Regions from separate parts of the Pseudomonas sp. F3-2 genome, predicted to be linked through region 3. Evidence: predicted binding sites of a transcription regulator. Region 3 holds the regulator's gene; each other region holds the start of a gene.
What was found. Region 3 encodes FliA, which starts transcription of late flagellar genes. Its sites were predicted from a motif close to CTAAAGTTTNNNNNNNNNNNGCCGNTAA; they were not measured.

Region 1 (5,501 bases), 210 kb from region 3:
TGTTTTCGTTGCAGGTCTGACGGTCATTCGTCCATCTGGCGGATCAGCATCAGCGCTTCGTCCTTGAACAGCGGTTGCTTCAGCCGCTCGGCAAGCAGCGCCATCTGCCGCTCTCGTTCACAGCCCACCGCAGCCGCGACCACGCCCTCTTTGCACATCAGCGCCAGAAACTCGAAGGTTTCAGGTTCGCCCAGGTAGACAATTTCATCCCATTGGTCGGCATGACCGAGGTAGTCCAGCCGCTTCTCAAAGTGATACGTCCAGAAAAACGGAACGTCGGTGTAATGCCGGTCGCCGCCCAGCATGTTGCTGGCGGCGATGCGCGCCTGTTGTTGCGCCAGCCGCCAGTGTTCGATGCGCTGGGGTTTTTTATCGTACGGAAACGTGGCTAGATCACCCGCTGCCCACACGTCCTTGCCGGCATGCATGCCATCGTCGACGGCAAGGGAGCCATCCTGTTCGAGCTGCAGCCCGTCAATGAAATGCGTGGCCGGCGAGACGCCGATGCCGATCAGCGCCAGATCGACGGGCAGTCGTTCTCCATTGGTCAGCACCGCCGTCTGCAACGCTTTCTTGCCATTCACGCCATCGTCCTCAAAGCGACTGATCTCGACGTGGGTGCGGAAGAGCACGCCGTTGCGCTCGTGCAGGCTGCGGATCGCTTTGCCTATGCGCTCGCCCAGTTGCGCCGCGAAGGGCACTTCATGGCGCGCCAGAATGGTCACGTCGACGCCATGCTTGCGCAGCGCCGAGGCCGCTTCCAGACCGATGAAGCTGTCGCCGACGATCAACGCGTGACGACCGGGCTGCACGGCGGCCAGGATCTTTTTCGCATCCTCGCGGATGCGCAGCGTGAGAACCTGCGGCAGGTCGGCGCCGATCAACGGCAGTGCGCGCGGCTCGCCGCCGGTGGTGATCAGTGCGGCGTCATAGCCGAAACGCCGACCATCTGCCAGCGTCAGTCGTTTGTTGACGACGTCCAGCTTCATCACCTCACCCTGAATCCGCTCGATATGGCTGGCCTCGTAGAACGCGTCGTCTCGAAGCGGCGGCGTTTCGTCGGGCTGCATGTCGGCGGACAGCACAAATTTGCTCAACGCGGTGCGGTCGTAACCCGGGTTGCCCTCGCGGTCGACCAGCAGCAGGCGTCCGTTAAAGCCTTTCTCCCTCAGGGCACAGGCCGCCGCAGTGCCGGCAGCCCCCGCTCCGATCACGATGAAGCAGCGCGAATCGTCGGGCAGCGATCGTGGCTCGGCAACGAACGCTTGATCATCGACATGCACCTGTCCTTCGATCACCTGCGTCGGATAGCGAGTCAGGGCATCCAGGGCAGGTGGCTCACACAAGTGGCCATCGTCGACCGAGAATTCTGCCTTGTGCCACGGGCAGATCAGATGCCCATTGCAGACCGCCCCCTCGGCCAGCGGTGCGCCTGCGTGAGGGCATTCGCCCTGATAGGCGCGAACCTCATCGCCATGACGCAGCAATACGACCTTTTTCTCGCCAACTTCAACCTGAAGGCCCCGATCTCGACGAAGATCGGCCAGGCTAGCGACTCGATGCATAGGCATTTGATGTTCCTCCCAGGCTTTCTGTTGGGAGTGGGGCGCCTGTGCAGAGGTTCAGACAATTTGGCGAGTCAGCGCCGATCACCCATCGGCCGGCATCAGCGCACCAGACCCAGCCGCTCGTGCCAGTCGGCGATCGATTCTTGCGGGTATTGCTCGAACTGCTGGTCGTCGGGGCCCGCCTGGACTTCGACCCACGAGGCCTTCGAATCCAGCAGCAGGTGAGTGTGCTCGGGCGGCGTCGGCAGCGGGGTGTCGATGGCCGATGCAAACGGGTGGATCAGCTCGGGCCATTCAGGGCTGAACAACCACAGGCCGCTGCCGCACTGCTTGCAGAAATGCCGCTCGGCGCTGCTGGTGTGGACGTGATGGTGAGCCTCATCGCGCATCTTGGCGTGATAGATGGCGATGCTGTTCTTGCCTTTGACTTTCAGGCTTTTGGCGTCGCCGCCCAGGTTGATCGAATAGCCTCCGCCGCCTTGAGTCTTGCGGCAGATCGAGCAATAGCAACGTTGATAGGGGTAGGGGTGGACGCTGGTCAGGCTGAACTCCACCGCGCCGCAATGGCAGGAACCTTCAAGATGCATGCTGTTACCTCCTTGATCGGTCGGATCGTCGACATCCTTTGTCTAGACCGTCCCGTGGGTTGTAGTTCGAAGTTTTCTCGAACAGGCGTTCGGATTCTTCATCCTCCGGGCCCTCAAGAAGCGCTGGGCAGCGTCGATAAGCGATAGTCATACGACGACATTCGCTGTCTCTGATAACAATGAGCAAACGGTCATGAACCTACGCAACCTGACCATCGCCCGTCGCGCGGGCCTTGGGTTTACCCTGATTTCCCTGCTTGTCGCGTTGCTGGGCTGGTTTGCCCTCAGCCAGATGTCCACCATTCGCCAGAGCGAAGTGGCGGTCGAGAGCAACTGGATGCCGAGCATGCGGCTGGTGAATGATATCCGTGAAGCCATGCTGCGCATTCGCACGATCTCGCTGCGCATGGCCCTGGACACCGACCCGAAAAACGTCAGCACGTACAAGGGGCAGATGGATGCACGGGCCAAGGTGCTGGCCGACAAACTGGCAAGCCTGGACACGTTCGTCGACACGCCTCAGGAAAAAGTCCTCTACGACAAATTCCGCTCGACCCTGGCCGATTATCAGCGCGCGCTGGCGCAGTCCTTCGTGCTGGCCGAAAGCGGCGATCTGAAGGCGCTCAACACGCTGCTGCTGGTCGACATGAAAACCGTGGTCGACAACTCGGGCACGCAACTGGGCGATCTGGGTGATTTCTACTCCCGCCAGGTGGAGCTCGAAGGGGCTGCCGCCCAGGCGCAATACGACCATTCCCGCGACATCGTGCTGGTGTTCGTGTTGATTGCTGCGCTGGCGACCATTGTCCTGGCGCTGTGGCTCACGCGCAGCATCATTCGTCCGCTGGAAGACGCGGTGGGCGCTGCCGAATACGTCGCCAAGGGCGATCTGACCCACGACATCCGCGTCGAGGGCAAGGATGAAGTGACCCGATTGCTCAAAGCCTTGCAGGCGATGCAGAACAATCTGCGTTCGACCTTGAGCCTGATCGGCAGCTCAGCCAGTCAACTGGCCTCAGCGGCGACCGAACTCAACTCGGTCACTGAGGACAGCCATCGAGGTCTGCATCAGCAGAACGCCGAGATCGAGCAGGCGGCCACCGCTGTCAACGAGATGACCTCGGCGGTCGAGGAAGTGGCGCGCAATGCGGTGTCCACCTCGCAGGCCTCCAGTGAGTCCAACAGCGCAGCCAAGGACGGACAGGCTCGCGTCATCGACACGGTCAATTCGATTCAGACGCTGTCCGGCAACGTGCAGCATACCTCCGAGCTGGTGCAGAACCTGGCCGATCAATCCCAGGACATCGGCAAAGTGCTGGACGTGATTCGCTCCATCGCCGAACAGACCAATCTGCTGGCGCTCAACGCGGCCATCGAAGCGGCCCGCGCCGGTGAGTCCGGCCGTGGTTTTGCGGTCGTGGCGGACGAGGTTCGTGCGCTGGCCCATCGCACGCAGCAATCGACACTGGAAATCGACAAGATGGTGTCGACCATGCGCAGCGGCTCCAGTGAAGCGCTGCAATCGATGCTGGTCAGTCGGTCGCGGGCCAGCGAAACCCTGGAGCTGGCGCAGGGCGCGGGGGAATCGCTGCACCGGATCACCTCGTCGATCAACGAAATCTCCGAACGCAACCTGGTCATCGCCAGCGCCGCCGAGGAGCAAGCGCAAGTGGCCCGGGAAGTGGACCGCAACATCGTCAACATCCGCGACCTGTCGCTGCAATCGTCTTCGGGTGCCAACCAGATCAGCGCGTCCAGCAATGAACTGTCGCGCCTGGCCGGCGAGCTGAATCAGGTGGTGGCACGCTTCAGAGTCTGATGATCCGGTCCGGGTCTTCGAGGCGACGACCCGGTCCTGCGCAAACGTTTCATCTCATTCACTTGCCTGTCGCCGTCCAGGGCTTGCATGATTCGCCACGACTAATAATTCCTGGCGGGCCGAACCTGCCGACAAGACAAGGTGAAAGGCAATGGATGATCTGAATCACGAGTTCAGCAGCTGGCTGCGTTCGCCCGGCCACAAGGCCTGGCTGGCGCATGAGGGAAACCGGCTGCTGGCGTTCGCCAAGGCGGCTCGGATGCCTCAGGGGTTTGGCAACCTCGATGATCACGGGCGCCTCCCGGCCGATGCAGTTGCCGAAACCATGAACACCGCGCGCATGACCCACAGCTTTGCGCTGGCCCACATCAACGGCATCCCGGGCTGCGCCGAATGGGTCGATCACGGCGTCGCGGCACTGGCCGGTCCCCTGCGCGATGCCGAGCATGGCGGCTGGTTCGCCAAGCCCCTGGAGCAGTGCGCCGACACCGGTAAAGCGGCGTACCTGCATGCCTTCGTTGCGCTGGCCGCAAGTTCCGCGGTGGTGGCCCGCCGACCCGGCGCGCAGGCATTGCTCGATCAGGCGATTCAAGTCATTTCCCAGCGATTCTGGAGCGAAGAAGAAGGCGCCATGCGGGAGTCCTTCGACCGCGACTGGAGCCATGAAGAGCACTATCGCGGCGCCAACAGCAACATGCACAGCACCGAAGCCTTCCTCGCGCTGGCCGACGTCACGGGCGATGCGCGTTGGCTGGACCGTGCGCTGCGCATCGTCGAGCGGGTCATACATCAGCATGCGGCGGCCAACAACCATCAGGTGATCGAGCACTTCGACCTGCAGTGGCAACCGCTGCGCGAGTACAACGTCGACAAGCCCGACGACGGTTTCCGTCCGTATGGCACGACGCCCGGTCACGCTTTCGAATGGGCGCGACTGGTCCTGCACCTTGAAGCGGCCAGGCAGAAAGCCCGGCTCGACACCCCGGCGTGGCTGCTGGAAGACGCGCGGGGTCTGTTCGAGAACGCCTGTCGCTACGGCTGGGACATCGACGGTGCAGCGGGGATTGTTTACACCCTGGACTGGGAAAACAAACCGGTCGTGCGCCATCGCCTGCACTGGACCCACGCCGAAGCGGCGGCGGCAGCGGCGGCCCTGCTGCAACGCACCAACGAGCAAACCTACGAAGACTGGTATCGCACGTTCTGGGAGTTCAACGAAACCCGTTTCATCGATCGCGAGCATGGCAGCTGGCGGCATGAGCTGAACCCGCAGAACCAGCCAAGCGCTGACATCTGGCCCGGCAAACCGGATCTCTACCACGCCTTGCAGGCCACGCTGCTGCCGGTGTTGCCGCTGGCGCAGAGTCTTGCCACGGCACTCGCGCAACTACGCTGAGTCAGTCTGGCCGGCTCAGACTTCGATCTCGATCCACGTCGGCGCATGGTCGCTGGCGTGGGGCAGGTCGCGCACCCAGCGGTCCACGCCCGCGTTGCGCAGTCGGGGCGCCAGGTCTTCGCTCAACAGCA
Region 2 (5,501 bases), 2.7 Mb from region 3:
ACATCGACCGTCTGCCGAGCGGCCACTTGCTCGATTTCGGCTGCGGCGCCGGCGTACTGGGGGCTGCGGTGAAACGTCGCAATCCGGACATGACCGTCACGATGCTCGACGTCGACGCGTTCGCCACCGCCAGCAGCCGCCTGACGCTCGCCGCCAATGGCCTTGAAGCTGAGGTGCTGACCGGCGATGGCATTGATGCAGCGCCTGCACATCTTGATGCAATTCTGACCAACCCACCCTTCCACACCGGGGTTCACACCGACTACGCGGCAACCGAAAACCTGTTGCGAAAAGCGCGCGAACATCTGAAAAAAGGGGGCGAACTGCGTCTGGTAGCCAACAGTTTCCTGCGCTATCAGCCGATTATCGAAGCCCATCTCGGACCGTGTGCAATCATGTCGGAGGGTCAGGGTTTCCGGATTTACCGCGCCAAACGTGCGTGAAAATTACCGCTTGCCGAACGCAAGGCGTGTAGGCAGAATCCGCACCGTCCTAGGGGAGTAGTCTCCCGCGAGCGCCATGCTCGTCCGGCGCGCATCAACATACTTGGTCCACAGACCATGGTGCGTGCGACCCCAGATCCGCCCCAGACGGATCGGTGGTTTGACAAGACCTATGACACGAACATCCTGACCCGGGGCGGGGAGGCTGTACGTGTCATAGCCGTGTCGACCCGCCCCTTAGGAAACCCCTGATGCTGGAATCCCTGTTGGTCCCCACCGCCGTCGTCGCATTGGCCGAAATCGGTGACAAGACCCAACTCCTCGCGCTCATTCTCGCTGCACGCTTTCGCAAGCCCTGGCCCATCATCGGCGGTATCGTCGCGGCCACGCTGGCAAACCATGCTGCCGCAGGTGCCGTCGGCGCCTGGTTCAGCAGCTTCTTTTCGGACGCGATGCTGCACTGGGTGCTGGCTGCAAGCTTCACCGCCACCGCGCTGTGGACGCTGGTGCCGGACAAGATGGACGACGACGAAGCGAACACCGCACGCAAGTTCGGCCCGTTCATGACCACCCTGATCGCGTTCTTCCTGGCTGAGATCGGTGATAAGACGCAGATCGCCACGGTGATGCTGGCGGCGCAATATTCTTATCTGTGGCTGGTGATTCTGGGCACCACGCTGGGCATGCTGCTGGCCAACGTGCCGGTGGTGCTGGCCGGTAACTTCGCCGCAGAGAAGTTGCCGCTGACCCTGATCCGTCGCCTGGCGGCGGGCGCGTTCTTCATTCTGGCCATCGTGGCGGTGTACAAAGCGATGCAGGTCAGCGGCTGGGTGTAACCCGAACGCCGCATCCCTGCGAGAGTGTGCCCGATCAGCGCTGAATCAAGACTTCGGCGCCTGCTGATACAGCGGCATGACCTTGGGGATCGCCGCTTGCAGCGACGCGATCCGGTTGGTCGATGCCGGGTGCGTGCTCATGAACTCAGGCTGGGAAGCCCCGGCCTGGGACTGCATCTTCTGCCACAAGGTGATCGCGGCGTTGGGGTTGTAACCGGCACGGGCTGAAAGCTCCAGCCCCAGCAGGTCGGCTTCGTTTTCGTTGGCGCGGCTGTTCGGCAGGGTCAGGCTGTAATTGACGACCGTGTCGGCCAGCGCCAGGCTGTCCTGGCCCAATCCCAGCAGCGTACCGGCGCCCTGTTTGGCCATTTGAATGCCGTACGCCTTGGACATGGCTTCACGTCCGTGCTCGCGCAGAGCGTGAGCAATTTCATGCCCCATGACCGCCGCCAGCTCGTCGTCGCTCAGCTTGAGCGTATCGATCAGTCCGCTGTAGACGATGATCTTGCCACCCGGACCACAGTTGGCGTTGAGCTCATCGCTCTTGATCAGGTTCACGTCCCATTGCCACTGCGCTGCATCAGGTCGCAGTTTCGGGGCTTGAGCGATCAACCGCTTCGCCACGGCCTGAACACGCTTGGCCTCTGCGCTGCTGTTATCCAGCACACCTTTGGACGACGCCTCGCTGACCGTCTGTTGGTAAGACTGGGCATACATCTGGTTGACCTCATCGGTCGACAGCATGCTGAACATGTATTGCTTGCGCTCGACACCGACCGAGTCGCCGCTGGTGGTGTTGACCGCCTGACATCCTGCAACCAGCAGGGCTGCTGCGACGGCACAAAGGGCAAAAGTCCTACGCATCACGTATCTCCATTGAAACAATGGCGCTCATCCTAGGGGCTGCGCGGCCGGAGCACCAGATGCCAGCCGTTTGCCATGTGCCGCAACACTAAATAAACACACATTCGTAACAGATTCGAAACACAACTCCGATCCCTCGCAGGACCGCTGCAGCCCTTTATATCCGGGGCGCGCGCTCGACTTATCCAGCAACGACGAAACCCGTTCAAAAACGCCCATTTCGTCGGATCCATCTCATGCTTCGCGGCCCCAAGGCGATATCCACTTCAGGCGTAATTCCACGTCCGGAGTTCCTATGAAGTTCAAGTCGATCCAGTTTTCCGTTGCCGCTCTGGCGGGCGCCATCGTCCTCAGCGTCGTGGTTGCTCTGGTACTGTTTGCCCTGTTTTCAGGCGCGCGCACTCAGGACATGGTTGAGCAGCGCACGACGTCGCAGTTCGAGCAAGCGGTCGAGCAGCGCCTGAGCGCCATTGCGCGCACGCAGGCCAGTGAAATCCAGCGCGAACTCGAAGCGCCGCTGCAGACCGCCGCCGCGCTGGCCACGACCAACGCCTTGCTGGGCATGAAGGACGCCAAAGGTGAGCCGTCGCTGACCCTCAGCCGTGAGCAACTGCTCAATGTGCTGCACGAAACCGTCGTCCGTAACCCGAAGATCCTCGGCTCCTACATCGGCTGGGAACACGACGCGCTGGACCGTAACGACGCGGCCTACGTCGGCTCGTCGATGATCGGCGTCGATCCAAAAGATGGCCGCATGATGGCCTGGTGGTATCGCAAGCCGGACGGCACGTTCAATCTGGAAAAGCTGGCCAGCCTTGAGGATCAGAAAATCCTGTCGACCGGCATCCGCTCCAGCGAGTACTACTTGTGCTCGCGGGAGACGCGCAAGGCTTGTGTGATCGACCCGGCGCCCTACAAGGTCGGCGACAAGATGGTCATGCTGTCTTCGTTCATCGAACCCATCATGCTCAACGGCCAGTTCCAGGGGATCGTCGGCGCCGACCTGTCGGTGAACTTCATTCAGGACATGCTCGAGAACGCTGACAAAAAGCTGTACGACGGCGCTGGCGATATGGCCCTGATCGCCACCAACGGCCGCCTGGTCGCCTACACCAAGGACACGAGCAAGCTCGGCGAAAAGGCCAGCGACATCCTCGATGCCAACGAAGTCGCCAACCTGAGCACGATCACCAAAGGCGAAGTGCGTTACGACATCGACAAGGCTCACGGCCACATCGAGCTGTACCTGCCTTTCGGCATCGGCAACACCGACGCACGCTGGACCCTGATGATGCGCATGCCTGTCGACGCGGTCATGGCCGACCTTCAGCAGTTGCAGAAAGACCTCAAGCATCAACGCGAGGCCGATATCTTCGGCATGATGGTGGTCGGTCTGCTGATCGCCGCGCTGGGGCTGTTGATCGTCTGGTTCGTCGGCCGAGGCATCGCCCGCCCGCTCAAGCAAATGGTCGCCATGCTCGACGACATCGCCAAGGGTGAAGGCGATCTCACGCGCCGCCTCACCAGCGATCGCGCTGACGAACTGGGCTCGATCGCCAGCGGTTTCAACACGTTCCTGAGCAAGCTGCAGGTGATGATCAGCCAAGTGGTGACCTCAGTGCAGAAGGTCAGCGACTCGTCCGAACACACCGCAGACATTGCCATTCGCACCAACAAAGGCGTGCACAAGCAGATGGCCGAAATCGATCTGGTCGCCACCGCCGTGCACGAAATGACCGCGACCGCGCAGGACGTCGCCCGCAACGCGACGCAGGCCGCGCAAGCGGCGAACCATGCAGACGACGCGGCCAGCCAAGGCATGCGCATCGTCCACAACACGTCCAATTCGATCAGCGAACTGGCGGTGGAAATCGGCCGCGCCGTCGGCGTGGTGCAAGCCCTGGCCAAGGACAGCGAAAACATCAACGCCATCCTGACTGCCATTCGTGGCATCGCCGAGCAGACCAACCTTCTGGCCCTTAACGCTGCCATCGAAGCGGCGCGTGCCGGTGAACAGGGCCGCGGCTTCGCCGTGGTGGCCGACGAGGTGCGCAACCTGGCGCAGAAGACCCAACAGGCCACCGAAGAAATTCAGAACATGATTCAGCAGCTGCAGAACGGCACGCGTCAGGTGGTCAAAGTGATGGAAGACAGCCAGAGCAAGACCGACGAGAGCGTGGGCCATGCCGCCGAGGCAGCGCAGGCACTGGAAAGCATCACCAAAGCGGTGTCGGTGATCAACGACATGAACAACCAGATCGCCAGCGCTGCCGAGGAGCAAAGCGCGGTCGCCGACGACATCAACCGCAACGTGATCAACATCGGTCAGGTCGCCAACGAGGTGGCTGGTGGCGCCGACGAGTCGAGCCAGGCCAGTGCCGAACTGACCAAGCTGGCGGAACAACAGCGCCGCTTGATCAATCAGTTCAGGGTTTGAAGAGGCGAGCGCATGTGCCTGACACGCCACGCGCTCAATGCTGGCCTATAGGCGCGCAGGCGGAGCATCAGAGCGGCGTCAGGCATTCCGGCGCGTTGAGTTTCGGGTCGTTGACCAGATTGGCCAGAGGACGCTCGCGCAATTGCATCTGCGGTGCGGCCAGCAATGATTGCAGCGTGACCGGCGAGCTTTCCGGGTCGAGCCACTGCGCCTGACCTTGCTCATCGAGAATCAGTGGCCGGCGCTGCCCCATCGCCGCCTGCGTGACCACCGCCACGCTGAGGTAGGTGTGGCCTTCTACGGGATAGGCTTCCCAGATGGCTGCGAAAAACAGGGTCGACCCTTCAGCGGGCGTGAGCCAGAAAGGCCGCTTGCGCACCGAACCGCGCCATTCGTAAAACCCGTTCGCCGGCAGCAGGCACCGCCGTTCCCGAAACGCCTGACGAAACATCGGTTGCTCGGCCAGGGTCTCGGCCCGTGCATGGGCTGGCGTGCGTGACATATCGGTCAGCCAGGGCGGCGTCAGGCCCCAGCGGGCTCTGGCCACTTCTCGTCCGCCGTCCGCGCCCTGCCCCGCCCTCAGCATCAGCACTGCATCGGCCGGGGAGATGTTCCATTGCGCTTGCTGATCGGTCGGGAATCCGGGCAGGGCCGCGAAGGCGGGCGTCCAACGAAACAGCGCATAACGTCCACACATGGGCTTGGGGCAACTCTTCTGGAAAGCGGATGAGGCGGGGCTGAACGGCGTTCAGCACAACAACACGTCGGGGTAACTGTCAGGCTCATCGCCCGACAACGGAAAGGCACCATTGTACTCAGTGATCAGCTGCCGCGCCCGCTCCGCCTGATGGTCCTCGACCGCAAGCCCTAGCAGGCCGGAGACCGGCAGCTCACCGATGCCGCCGAGCAGATGGCGCCCGG
Region 3 (5,501 bases):
CTGGATAGCAGATCGTCTACATCATCCTGACCGGATACGACGTCTTCACGTTTATCGGCATGAATCTGCGGACCTTCACCCTTGGAATGAAGTTTTTCCTGTTCTTTTTGCTGACGGAACACTTCCTGGTCGTGTTCGATCCCTGCAAAGCGATCGACCTGACTGGCCATCAGCACCAGCTTGAGCAGATTGCTCTCCACTTCGGTGACCAGTGTGGTCACACGCTTGATGACCTGGCCGGTGAGGTCCTGGTAATCCTGAGCCAGCAGAATGTCGTTCAGGTGGCTGGCGACCTCGGCGGTCTCCTTCTCGCTGCGCGTCAGAAAACCATCGACGCGGCGGGCCAGATCACGAAACTCATCGGCACCGATCTCGCGACGCATGAAGCGTCCCCAATCGGCGCTCAAGGCCTTGGCATCGGCACTGAGGCCATTCATCAACGGCGTGCTCTGCTCGACCAGGTCCATGGTGCGGTTGGCCGCACCTTCCGTCAGCCTGACAACATACGACAGGCGTTCGGTGGCATCGGTGATCTGGGACACTTCTTCGGCTTGCGGCATGTGCGGGTCAATCTGGAAATTGACGATCGCACTGTGCAGCTCGCGCGTCAGTTTGCCGACTTCCTGATACAGGCCGCGATCCCGGGTCTGATTAAGCTCATGGATGAGTTGCACGGCATCGCCGAACTTGCCTTTTTCAAGGCTCGCGACGAGTTCTTGTGCATGTTTCTTCAGGGTCGACTCGAAGTCACCCATTGTCGAATCTTTGGAATCCATAGCGCCCTCGCAGCGGACATCAGCTATTGACGCGCTCGAATATCTTCTCGATCTTTTCTTTGAGCACTTGCGCGGTGAATGGCTTGACCACGTAGCCGTTCACACCGGCCTGAGCGGCTTCGATGATCTGCTCGCGCTTGGCTTCGGCAGTGACCATCAATACCGGCAAGTGACGCAGACGCTCGTCGGCGCGGACCTGACGCAACAGGTCGATGCCGGACATGCCGGGCATGTTCCAGTCAGTCACCAGAAAGTCAAAAGCCCCGCTCTGCAGCATCGGCAATGCGGTGGTACCGTCATCTGCTTCGGCCGTGTTGGTGAACCCAAGGTCACGCAACAGGTTTTTTATGATCCGCCGCATCGTTGAGAAGTCATCAACGATGAGGATTTTCATGTTCTTGTCCAATTCGACCTCCAAGCAGTCTTTAACGCGCCCAGCACCTGGACGCGCGTTCAATCAATACCGGCACAACCCAGTGATCGGCTCTACGAAAATAATAAGGGATGGTGCACATCGAGGGGTCACGAACACGGCGCAACAGGCCGTTCAAAGACCTGATCCGACCGGCTCCTGCCTTGTCTCTCCTGCTTCCCACACCACATTCAGCACAGCCGGTCTTACTTGCAACACGCGAACACCCTGTTCACGTGCGATGAATCAGCGCGCGCGCCACTCTCCCAACCGTCCACGCAACCGCGCGGCGCACTGGCTATGCAGCTGGCTGACCCGAGATTCGCTGACCCCCAGGACCTCACCGATTTCCTTGAGGTTCAGCTCTTCGTCGTAATACAGCGCCAGCACCAGGCGTTCACGCTCCGGCAGATTGGCGATGGCATCCGCCAGCGCAGCCTGGAAACGTTCGTCTTCCAGATCGCGCGACGGCTCCAGCGACTGGCTCGCGCCGTCCTCGTGCAGCCCTTCATGCTCGCCGTCCTGCAACAGGTCGTCGAAGCTGAACAGGCGACTGCCCAAGGTATCGTTCAAAATCCCGTAGTAATCATCGAGACTCAATTGAAGTTCGGCAGCAACCTCGTGATCTTTAGCGTCACGGCCGGTTTTTGCTTCAATTGCACGAATCGCGTCGCTGACCATGCGCGTATTCCGGTGAACCGAGCGTGGCGCCCAGTCGCCCTTGCGCACTTCGTCGAGCATCGCGCCGCGAATACGAATACCCGCGTAAGTCTCGAAACTCGCACCTTTGGTGGAGTCGTACTTGGTCGACACCTCGAGCAGACCGATCATGCCGGCCTGGATCAGGTCCTCGACCTGAACACTGGCCGGCAGTCGCGCCAGCAGGTGGTAAGCGATGCGCTTGACCAGCGGGGCATAACGCTCGATCAGTTCGTACTGGGAATCTTTGGATGATTTGCTGTACATGCGATAGCCACTTGCGGTCATGACACGGGCCCTGCGCTGGTCTGATGCACCAGGCGTTCAACGAAAAACTCAAGGTGACCGCGCGGGTTCGCCGGCAGCGGCCAGGTATCGACCTTCTGCGCGATGGCCTTGAACGCCAGCGCACATTTGGAACGCGGGAACGCTTCGTACACCGCACGCTGCTTCTGGACCGCCTTGCGCACGCACTCGTCGTACGGAACGGCGCCAACGTATTGCAGCGCGACATCGAGGAAACGGTCAGTCACTTTGGTCAGCTTGGCGAACAGGTTGCGCCCTTCCTGCGGGCTCTGCGCCATGTTGGCCAGCACGCGGAAGCGGTTCATGCCGTAGTCGCGATTGAGCAGCTTGATCAGCGCGTAAGCGTCAGTGATCGAAGTGGGCTCATCGCACACCACCAGCAGGACTTCCTGAGCGGCGCGCACGAAGCTGACCACCGACTCGCCGATCCCGGCAGCGGTATCGATCACCAGCACATCCAGGTTGTCGCCGATGTCGCTGAACGCCTGAATCAGACCGGCATGCTGCGCCGGAGTCAGGTGCACCATGCTCTGCGTGCCGGAAGCGGCCGGCACGATGCGTACGCCGCCCGGCCCCTGCAGCAGCACGTCGCGCAGCTCGCAGCGGCCCTCGATGACATCCGCAAGCGTGCGTTTGGGCGTCAGCCCCAGCAATACGTCGACGTTGGCCAGACCCAGATCGGCGTCCAGCAACATGACGCGACGCCCGAGCTCGGCCAGCGCCAGTGAAAGATTCACTGAAACGTTGGTCTTGCCGACGCCACCTTTGCCACCGGTCACCGCGATAACCTGTACGGGATGCATGCTGCCCATGTTAATTTTTTACCTTGTCTTGCTTAGACCTAAGCCACATGTAGGGCTGCACGTTCAGAGTGTGAACAATGCCTGGCAGACCATCGATGCAGGTATATTCCAGTGTCATTTTCCCTACCTAGCCCGCACGCTTGCCGGGACTGTGATAAAGATCCGCAAACATATCCGCCATCGCTTCCTCGCTAGGCTCCTCCTGCATCTGCACACTGACAGCCCGGCTTACCAACTGGTGCCGGCGTGGCAAATGCAGATCATCCGGTATCCGTGGACCATCGGTGAGATAGGCCACAGGCAGTTCGTGAGTGACCGCCAGGCTGAGGACTTCGCCCAGGCTGGCCGTCTCGTCGAGTTTGGTCAGGATGCACCCGGCCAGACCGCAACGTTTGTAACTGTGATACGCCGCCGTCAGCACCTGCTTCTGGCTGGTGGTGGCCAATACCAGATAGTTGCGGGCACGGATGCCACGACCGGCGAGGCTTTCCAACTGCAGGCGCAAGGCCGGATCGCTGGCTTGCAGGCCCGCGGTGTCGATCAACACCACGCGCTTGCGCAGCAGCGGCTCCAGCGCCTGCGCCAGAGACTGGCCCGGATCGACGTGCGTCACTGGCACGTTGAGGATCCGGCCCAGGGTTTTAAGCTGTTCCTGAGCACCGATACGGAAACTGTCCATGCTCACCAGCGCAATGTTCTGCGCGCCGTATTTCAACACATAACGGGCGGCCAGTTTGGCCAGCGTGGTGGTCTTGCCCATACCGGCAGGACCGACCATGGCGATCACACCGCCCTCTTCCAGCGGCTCCACGTCCGGCGTTGCGATCATGCGCGCCAGATGGGCCAGCAACATGCGCCAGGTGTGCGCCTGATCGCCACCTTCCGGCACCATCGCCAGCAGATCACGGGACAGCGGACCGGACAGGCCGATGCGTTGCAGACGACGCCACAGATTAGCCTGTTGCGGACGGCTGCCTTGCAGCTGGTTCCAGGCCAGCGAACCCAGCTGGACTTCCAGCAGTTCGCGCAGCCCGTTCAATTCGGAGCGCATCGAGTCGTAGGCGCGCTGGCTGACCGCAGGCTCCACGGGACGCTCGGCGCGTTCGGCACGATCGGCCGCCATGGCGGCGTGGATCGATGGGCGAAACGGTTCTTCAAGCGTCGGCTCGATCTGCTTGCTGTCATCCATCGCCAGCCCTGCGAACAACTGACGATTGGCGACAGTGTCCAGCTCGCTACGGTGGGTCAGCTCAGCCTGAGCGGTGACGATGCGCGACTGAGTCTTGCGCAACTCGTCTTCGAGCTCGATGTTCGGCACACGCGGCGCCAGCGCAGACAATTTGTAGTCCAGCGCGGCAGTCAGTTCCACGCCGCCGGCGATGCGCCGGTTACCGATGATGGCCGCTTCGGCGCCCAGCTCATCACGAACCAGCTTCATGGCTTGTCGCATATCGGCGGCGAAAAAACGCTTAACTTGCATGACTCACTACCTCAGCCGTTCGGCCCGACAGTCGCTACGATGGTGACTTGCTTATTGTCAGGAATTTCCTGGTAAGCCAAAACATGCATATTCGGAACAGCCAGGCGTCCAAAGCGGGACAACATGGCGCGAACCGGACCTGCGACCAACAAAATGACCGGCTGACCCTGCATCTCCTGACGCTGCGCTGCTTCGATCAACGAGCGCTGAAGTTTCTCAGCCATGCTCGGTTCGAGCAGAACGCCTTCTTCCTGACCCTGTCCAGCCTTCTGCAGACTATTGAGCAATATCTGTTCCAACCTTGGCTCAAGCGTGATAACAGGCAGCTCCGGCTCAATGCCGACAATGCTTTGCACGATTGCGCGGGACAAACCGACCCGTACGGCAGCGACCAATGCGGCGGTATCTTGACTCCGCGCAGCGTTGTTGGCGATAGCCTCGGCAATGCTGCGAATATCGCGCACCGGTACCTGCTCGGCCAGCAATGCCTGAAGCACCTTGAGCAGCGCCGACAGCGACAACACGCCCGGCACCAGTTCCTCGGCAAGTTTTGGCGATCCCTTGGCCAGCAAAGCCATCAATTGCTGGACTTCCTCATGGCCAATCAACTCATGAGAGTGCTTGTACAGAATCTGGTTCAGGTGGGTTGCCACAACGGTACTGGCGTCCACCACGGTGTAACCCAGCGATTGTGCCTGCGCCCGCTGGCTGATTTCGATCCAGACAGCCTCCAGACCGAACGCCGGGTCTTTGGCATTGATGCCGTTCAGACTGCCAAATACCTGACCTGGGTTGATCGCCAGCTCCCGATCCGGGTAAATCTCGGCTTCGGCCAGCGTCACGCCCATCAGCGTCAGGCGGTAGGCGCTGGGCGCCAGGTCAAGGTTGTCACGGATGTGAACGGTCGGCATCAGGAAGCCCAGCTCCTGGGAAAGCTTCTTGCGCACGCCCTTGATCCGCGCCAGCAACTGACCACCCTGATTACGGTCCACCAGCGGAATCAGACGATAGCCCACTTCCAGGCC
Region 4 (5,501 bases), 2.4 Mb from region 3:
GCCGCTGACGGCGCTGCAGTCGGGCATCGCGATGATTCACCAGGAACTCAACCTGATGCCGCACATGACCATCGCCGAGAACATCTGGATTGGTCGCGAGCAGCTCAACGGCCTGCACATGGTCGACCATCGCGCCATGCACCGCTGCACCGCGCAACTGTTGGAACGCCTGCGCATCAACCTGGACCCGGAGGAACAGGTCGGCAATCTGAGCATCGCCGAGCGGCAGATGGTCGAGATCGCCAAGGCGGTGTCCTACGATTCCGACGTGCTGATCATGGATGAGCCGACTTCGGCCATCACCGAAAAAGAAGTCGCCCACCTGTTTTCGATCATTGCCGACCTGCGTGCGCAGGGTAAGGGCATCATCTATATCACCCATAAAATGAACGAAGTGTTCGCCATCGCCGATGAGGTGGCGGTGTTTCGCGACGGCGCGTACATCGGCTTGCAGCGCGCCGACAGCATGAACGGCGACAGCCTGATCTCGATGATGGTGGGCCGCGAATTGACCCAACTGTTCCCCGAGCGCGAAACGCCGATCGGCGATCTGTTGCTGTCCGTGCGCGATCTCTCACTGCAAGGCGTGTTCGAAGGCGTGTCGTTTGACCTGCATGCCGGCGAAGTGCTTGGCATCGCCGGCCTGATGGGGTCGGGGCGCACCAATGTCGCCGAGACCCTGTTCGGCATTACGCCCAGCACGGCAGGGGAAATCATCCTTGACGGCGCGCCGGTCAGGATCGGCGACCCGCACCTGGCGATTGAAAAAGGCTTCGCGCTGCTCACCGAGGACCGCAAGCTCAGTGGTCTGTTTCCCTGTCTCTCGGTGCTGGAAAACATGGAAATGGCCGTGCTGCCGCATTACGTCGGCAACGGTTTCGTGCATCAGAAAGCGCTGCGCGTGCTGTGCGAAGACATGTGCAAGAAACTGCGGGTCAAGACGCCATCGCTTGAACAATGCATCGACACCTTGTCAGGCGGCAATCAACAGAAAGCCCTGCTGGCGCGCTGGCTGATGACCAACCCCCGCGTGCTGATTCTCGACGAGCCGACCCGGGGCATCGACGTGGGCGCCAAGGCCGAGATCTACCGGCTGATTTCCCTGCTCGCCAGCGAAGGCATGGCCGTGATCATGATTTCTTCGGAATTGCCGGAAGTGCTCGGCATGAGTGACCGGGTGATGGTCATGCACGAGGGCGAAATGATGGGCACCCTGGACCGCGCTGATGCGACTCAAGAGCGTGTCATGCACCTGGCGTCCGGTAACGCTCTCCACTGAGCGGCGCACCCGCCGACTGCCGACGGCCCGTTTCGGGTCCGAACAAGAACAAGAGGCACGAATGAAGATGAACGCGATCCTGGAAAACAAACCCGCGCTGGCGCCCAATCGACATAAACGCCGGTGGCCGACCGAACTGAGCATTTTCCTGGTGCTGATCGGCATCGGCCTGATCTTCGAGGTCTTCGGCTGGGTGGTGCGCGACCAGAGCTTTCTGCTCAACTCTCAGCGTCTGGTGCTGATGATTCTGCAGGTGTCGATCATCGGCATGATCGCCATCGGCGTCACGCAAGTGATCATCACCACCGGCATCGACCTGTCATCGGGCTCGGTGCTGGCGCTCACGGCGATGATTGCGGCGAGCCTTGCGCAGTCCTCCGACTACAGCCGCGCGGTGTTTCCGTCGCTGACGGACCTGCCGGTCTGGATACCGGTGATCGCAGGGCTGGGCGTCGGCTTGCTGGCCGGTGCGATCAACGGCAGCATCATTGCCATCACCGGCATTCCGCCGTTCATCGCCACGCTGGGCATGATGGTGTCGGCACGCGGACTGGCGCGCTTCTATACCGGCGGTCAGCCGGTGAGCATGCTCAACGATTCCTACACCGCCATTGGTCAGGGGGCCATGCCGGTGATCATTTTCCTGGTGGTGGCGGTGATCTTTCACATCGCCCTGCGCTACACCAAGTACGGCAAATACACCTACGCGATCGGCGGCAACATGCAGGCGGCGCGCACGTCGGGAATCAACGTCAAGCGTCATCTGGTGATCGTGTACAGCATCGCCGGGTTGCTGGCGGGCCTGGCCGGTGTGGTTGCCTCGGCTCGTGCGGCCACGGGGCAGGCCGGCATGGGCGTGTCCTATGAGCTGGACGCCATCGCCGCTGCGGTGATCGGCGGCACCAGTCTGTCAGGCGGGGTCGGGCGGATCACGGGAACGGTGATCGGTGCGCTGATTCTGGGCGTGATGGCCAGCGGATTTACCTTCGTGGGTGTCGATGCCTATGTACAAGACATCATCAAAGGGTTGATCATCGTCGTCGCGGTGGTCATCGACCAATACCGCAACAAGCGCAAACTCAAGCGCTGACGCCAAGATGAAGAGTGAAAAGGGCCTGGTTTCAGGCCCTTTTTGTTTTGCTGCGGATTTGAACCGAAGGTGAGGCGACCGGTCAGAGACCGTCGGTGCGAAAATGCCCCGGACACCGGTTTCACTCAATGCCGCCGGGGATTGCGGGGCTTGTTGAGCGAATCCTGATCAATTATGTTGCCGAGTACGGAACCCGGCCTTAGACTGCCGCCCCTCGTAAATTGAGTGCCAGGTGGCGCTTGGAGACTATGGCGCTTTCGTCGTTACGCTGAGGCGCTCCTTTAATTCGCCTTAATGCACGTTTTTTTATAGAGAAATCAATGACCAAGGAAAAGTTGCTGGCGATGCCGGCCGATGACTACATGAACGCCGAGCAGCACGCTTTCTTCACCGCGTTGCTGCAAGACATGAAAGTGGAAATCCATGAGCGCATCGAGCAAAGCCGTATTGCGATTGAAAGCCTGGACACCCCGGCCGATCCTGCCGATGCCGCTTCTGTGGAAGAAGAGCGCCACTGGCTGGTGAACGTGATCGATCGCGATCAGCGCATGCTGCCACAGCTGGAGATGGCCCTGACGCGCATTGCCGAAGACACCTTTGGCTGGTGCGACGACAGCGGCGAGCCCATTGGCCTCAAGCGCCTTCTGATCAGCCCGACCACCAAATACTGCATCGAAGCTCAAGAGCGTCACGAGCAGATCGATCGCCACCAGCGTCAGGCCTGACGATCCGGGTTCGGCTGCCCTATCCGCGCAGTCGAACCGCATGAACGGCCGCTTCCAGCCCGGAAAAATCCGACCGACTACCACCAACGGTTGATAGCGCATGGCCGCTATCTGGCGTTTAATGCTTTCAAAATAATGATAAGCAGGGTGGGTCAGGTATGGCTGCTGATGGAAGTATGGACACGTTCGCCCCGCAACCGGCCGCTGGCCGGCACACCGCCAGAGCCTGGCTGACGCCGACGCTGCAAAGTCTGGCCGTCGGCCTGTCGTTCATGGCCATGATCCAGGCCGACGCCCCTGTTTATCTCGCGCTGCCGTTGGCCTTGCTGGCGATCTGGCTGCCGCGTTTTTTCACGCCGCAGGCACCCGTCGTCGAGCACGGCGATGGCGAAGAGGCGATCAACCGCCTGACCCGCGATCTTTCCCGCAGCACCAGCCACAATGCCTTGTCGGCGGCCGCCGTGGCGTTTTCCGTCAGGCAACTGGCGAGCAAGTTGCAGTCCCAGGTGGACGCGGCTGAACAGATCGTCAGCAGCGCCGATGTGATGATCGCCACCGAGCGCGCAACCTCCGCACTGAGCCGGCAGGCGCTGGGCGCCGCCAGCCAGGCCCGGGAAAGCAGCGACGCCGGGCTGGCCGTGCTCAACCAGTCGATCGAGCTGATGCATCAGCTCAGCCAGCGCGCCGATGACAGCCGCCAGTTGATCGAGGCGCTCAGCCAGCGCAGCGAGGACATTCAGCGGGTGACGGCCGTCATTCAGTCTATCGCCAGCCAGACCAACCTGCTGGCGCTGAACGCCGCCATCGAAGCCGCTCGCGCGGGCGAACACGGTCGCGGTTTTGCGGTGGTCGCCGACGAGGTGCGGGGGCTGGCGGGACGCACCGCAACGGCCACTGGTGAGGTCGGTGCGATGGTTGCCGATATCCAGCAGCGTACCGCTCAGGTGGTGGAGCAGATCCGTCAGTTGTCCGGCGATCTCGATGGCGGCGTCGCGCAGGTCGAAACCACCGGCCAGCAACTGGGCAGCATTGCCCGGCTGGCCGTGGACGTGGAAAGTCAGGTCGGCGAAATCGCCCGCGGGGCCCAGACCAATCAGGAGCAACTGAGCAGCCTGTTCGTGGCCGTCGAGCAGATGCGCAGCGACCTTGCCATCAGTGACGACCAGACCCGGCGTCTGGCGCAGTCGGCGGTGCAGATGGAAGGGCAGGCCGAGACCATCAGCGAACGGCTCGCCCAGGTCGGTCTGGATGATTATCACCAGCGCATCTACGATCTGGCCCGTGAGGGCGCCGGGCAGATCGCGCACCAATTCGAGCAGGATATCGACCAAGGGCGCGTGGCCCTCTCGGATCTGTTCGATCGCAGTTATCAACCGATCGCCAACACTTCGCCGGTCAAGTATCAGACCCGTTTCGACCGCTACACCGATCAAGTCCTGCCCGCCATTCAAGAGCCTTTGCTGTCTCGACACGAGGGGTTGGTGTTTGCCATTGCCTGCACGCAGCAAGGGTATGTGCCTACGCACAATCAGGCGTTCAGCCGCCCACTGACCGGCGATGTCGCCGTCGATACGGTACAGAATCGCACCAAGCGTAAATTCGACGACCGCACGGGAATCCGCTGCGGCAGCCACCAGCAGCCGGTTCTTCTGCAAACCTACACCCGCGACACCGGCGAACTGATGCACGATCTGTCAGTGCCGATCATGGTCAAGGGACGCCACTGGGGCGGCTTGCGCCTGGGGTATCGGCCAGAAGCCAGTGTCGCCGGCAAGGTTTGAGCCCAGGCGTTTTGGGCGGCGGTGAAATCTGAGCGGGGCTCAACGTGAGTCCGTTCAATTTCTATTCCAAGTGTTTAACACGGTGGATAAAGCGCTGGGGTTTGTAGGTTGAACAGCCTATGAGCGCTTTATCGGTCTGAGATTCGAGTGGGAAGTTTCTGAAACGTTGTCTGGCCAATTGACGATGTTTCGAGTGCGAGCATTCTGTGGGTATGTGTCCGGATATGTAGGTCCGGGCGGGATCCAGTACTCAAGGATGACTCTCATGAAAACCACCCCTTTGACGCCGCACGCTGACGCGACCTTGCTCAACGCCCTGGAGGTCACTGTGCGGATCGGCCTGTTCTTCGATGGAACCGGCAATAACCGCGTCAACAGTCAGATCGGCGCCGATTGTCAGGCGATGTCTGAAGTGTATGCCAATGCCCACATCAAGGAATGCGGCGGGCGCCACAGCGACCCCGACAGCAGTTACGCAAACGATCTCACCAATATCGCCAGGCTGGCGGCGCTTTACCGTGATCAGCCTCGCGCCCATAACGCGGGCGATGGGCTGAAAGTCTATCGGTCGATTTATATCAGCGGCGTCGGCACGACGTCGGGCGGTAGAGACTCAAGACTCTCCG

Region 1: AAGQ88_RS17585 (methyl-accepting chemotaxis protein) is a predicted target of FliA. The motif match lies at 2,268-2,295, and genes of this name have one in related genera.
Region 2: AAGQ88_RS03755 (methyl-accepting chemotaxis protein) is a predicted target of FliA. The motif match lies at 2,377-2,404, and genes of this name have one in related genera.
Region 4: AAGQ88_RS07860 (methyl-accepting chemotaxis protein) is a predicted target of FliA. The motif match lies at 3,178-3,205, and genes of this name have one in related genera.

What each region holds. Positions count from the first base shown of each region.
Region 1 covers NZ_CP152388.1:3,874,890-3,880,390, reverse strand. Annotated here, with positions in the region: gene AAGQ88_RS17595 (FAD-dependent oxidoreductase) at 24-1,571, opposite strand; gene AAGQ88_RS17590 (GFA family protein) at 1,667-2,155, opposite strand; gene AAGQ88_RS17585 (methyl-accepting chemotaxis protein) at 2,349-3,974, shown strand; gene AAGQ88_RS17580 (AGE family epimerase/isomerase) at 4,126-5,370, shown strand; gene AAGQ88_RS17575 (exodeoxyribonuclease III) at 5,386-5,501, opposite strand, start outside.
Region 2 covers NZ_CP152388.1:817,550-823,050, reverse strand. Annotated here, with positions in the region: gene AAGQ88_RS03770 (class I SAM-dependent methyltransferase) at 1-443, shown strand, start outside; yybP-ykoY riboswitch at 484-604, shown strand; gene AAGQ88_RS03765 (TMEM165/GDT1 family protein) at 695-1,279, shown strand; gene AAGQ88_RS03760 (M48 family metallopeptidase) at 1,325-2,143, opposite strand; gene AAGQ88_RS03755 (methyl-accepting chemotaxis protein) at 2,439-4,580, shown strand; gene AAGQ88_RS03750 (SOS response-associated peptidase) at 4,648-5,277, opposite strand; gene AAGQ88_RS03745 (DUF2007 domain-containing protein) at 5,329-5,501, opposite strand, start outside.
Region 3 covers NZ_CP152388.1:4,087,467-4,092,967, forward strand. Annotated here, with positions in the region: gene AAGQ88_RS18485 (protein phosphatase CheZ) at 1-776, opposite strand, end outside; gene AAGQ88_RS18490 (chemotaxis response regulator CheY) at 796-1,170, opposite strand; gene fliA (RNA polymerase sigma factor FliA) at 1,435-2,175, opposite strand; gene fleN (flagellar synthesis regulator FleN) at 2,172-3,005, opposite strand; gene flhF (flagellar biosynthesis protein FlhF) at 3,124-4,476, opposite strand; gene flhA (flagellar biosynthesis protein FlhA) at 4,488-5,501, opposite strand, start outside.
Region 4 covers NZ_CP152388.1:1,722,262-1,727,762, forward strand. Annotated here, with positions in the region: gene AAGQ88_RS07845 (sugar ABC transporter ATP-binding protein) at 1-1,279, shown strand, start outside; gene AAGQ88_RS07850 (ABC transporter permease) at 1,347-2,369, shown strand; gene AAGQ88_RS07855 (TraR/DksA C4-type zinc finger protein) at 2,690-3,094, shown strand; gene AAGQ88_RS07860 (methyl-accepting chemotaxis protein) at 3,271-4,875, shown strand; gene AAGQ88_RS07865 (DUF2235 domain-containing protein) at 5,141-5,501, shown strand, end outside.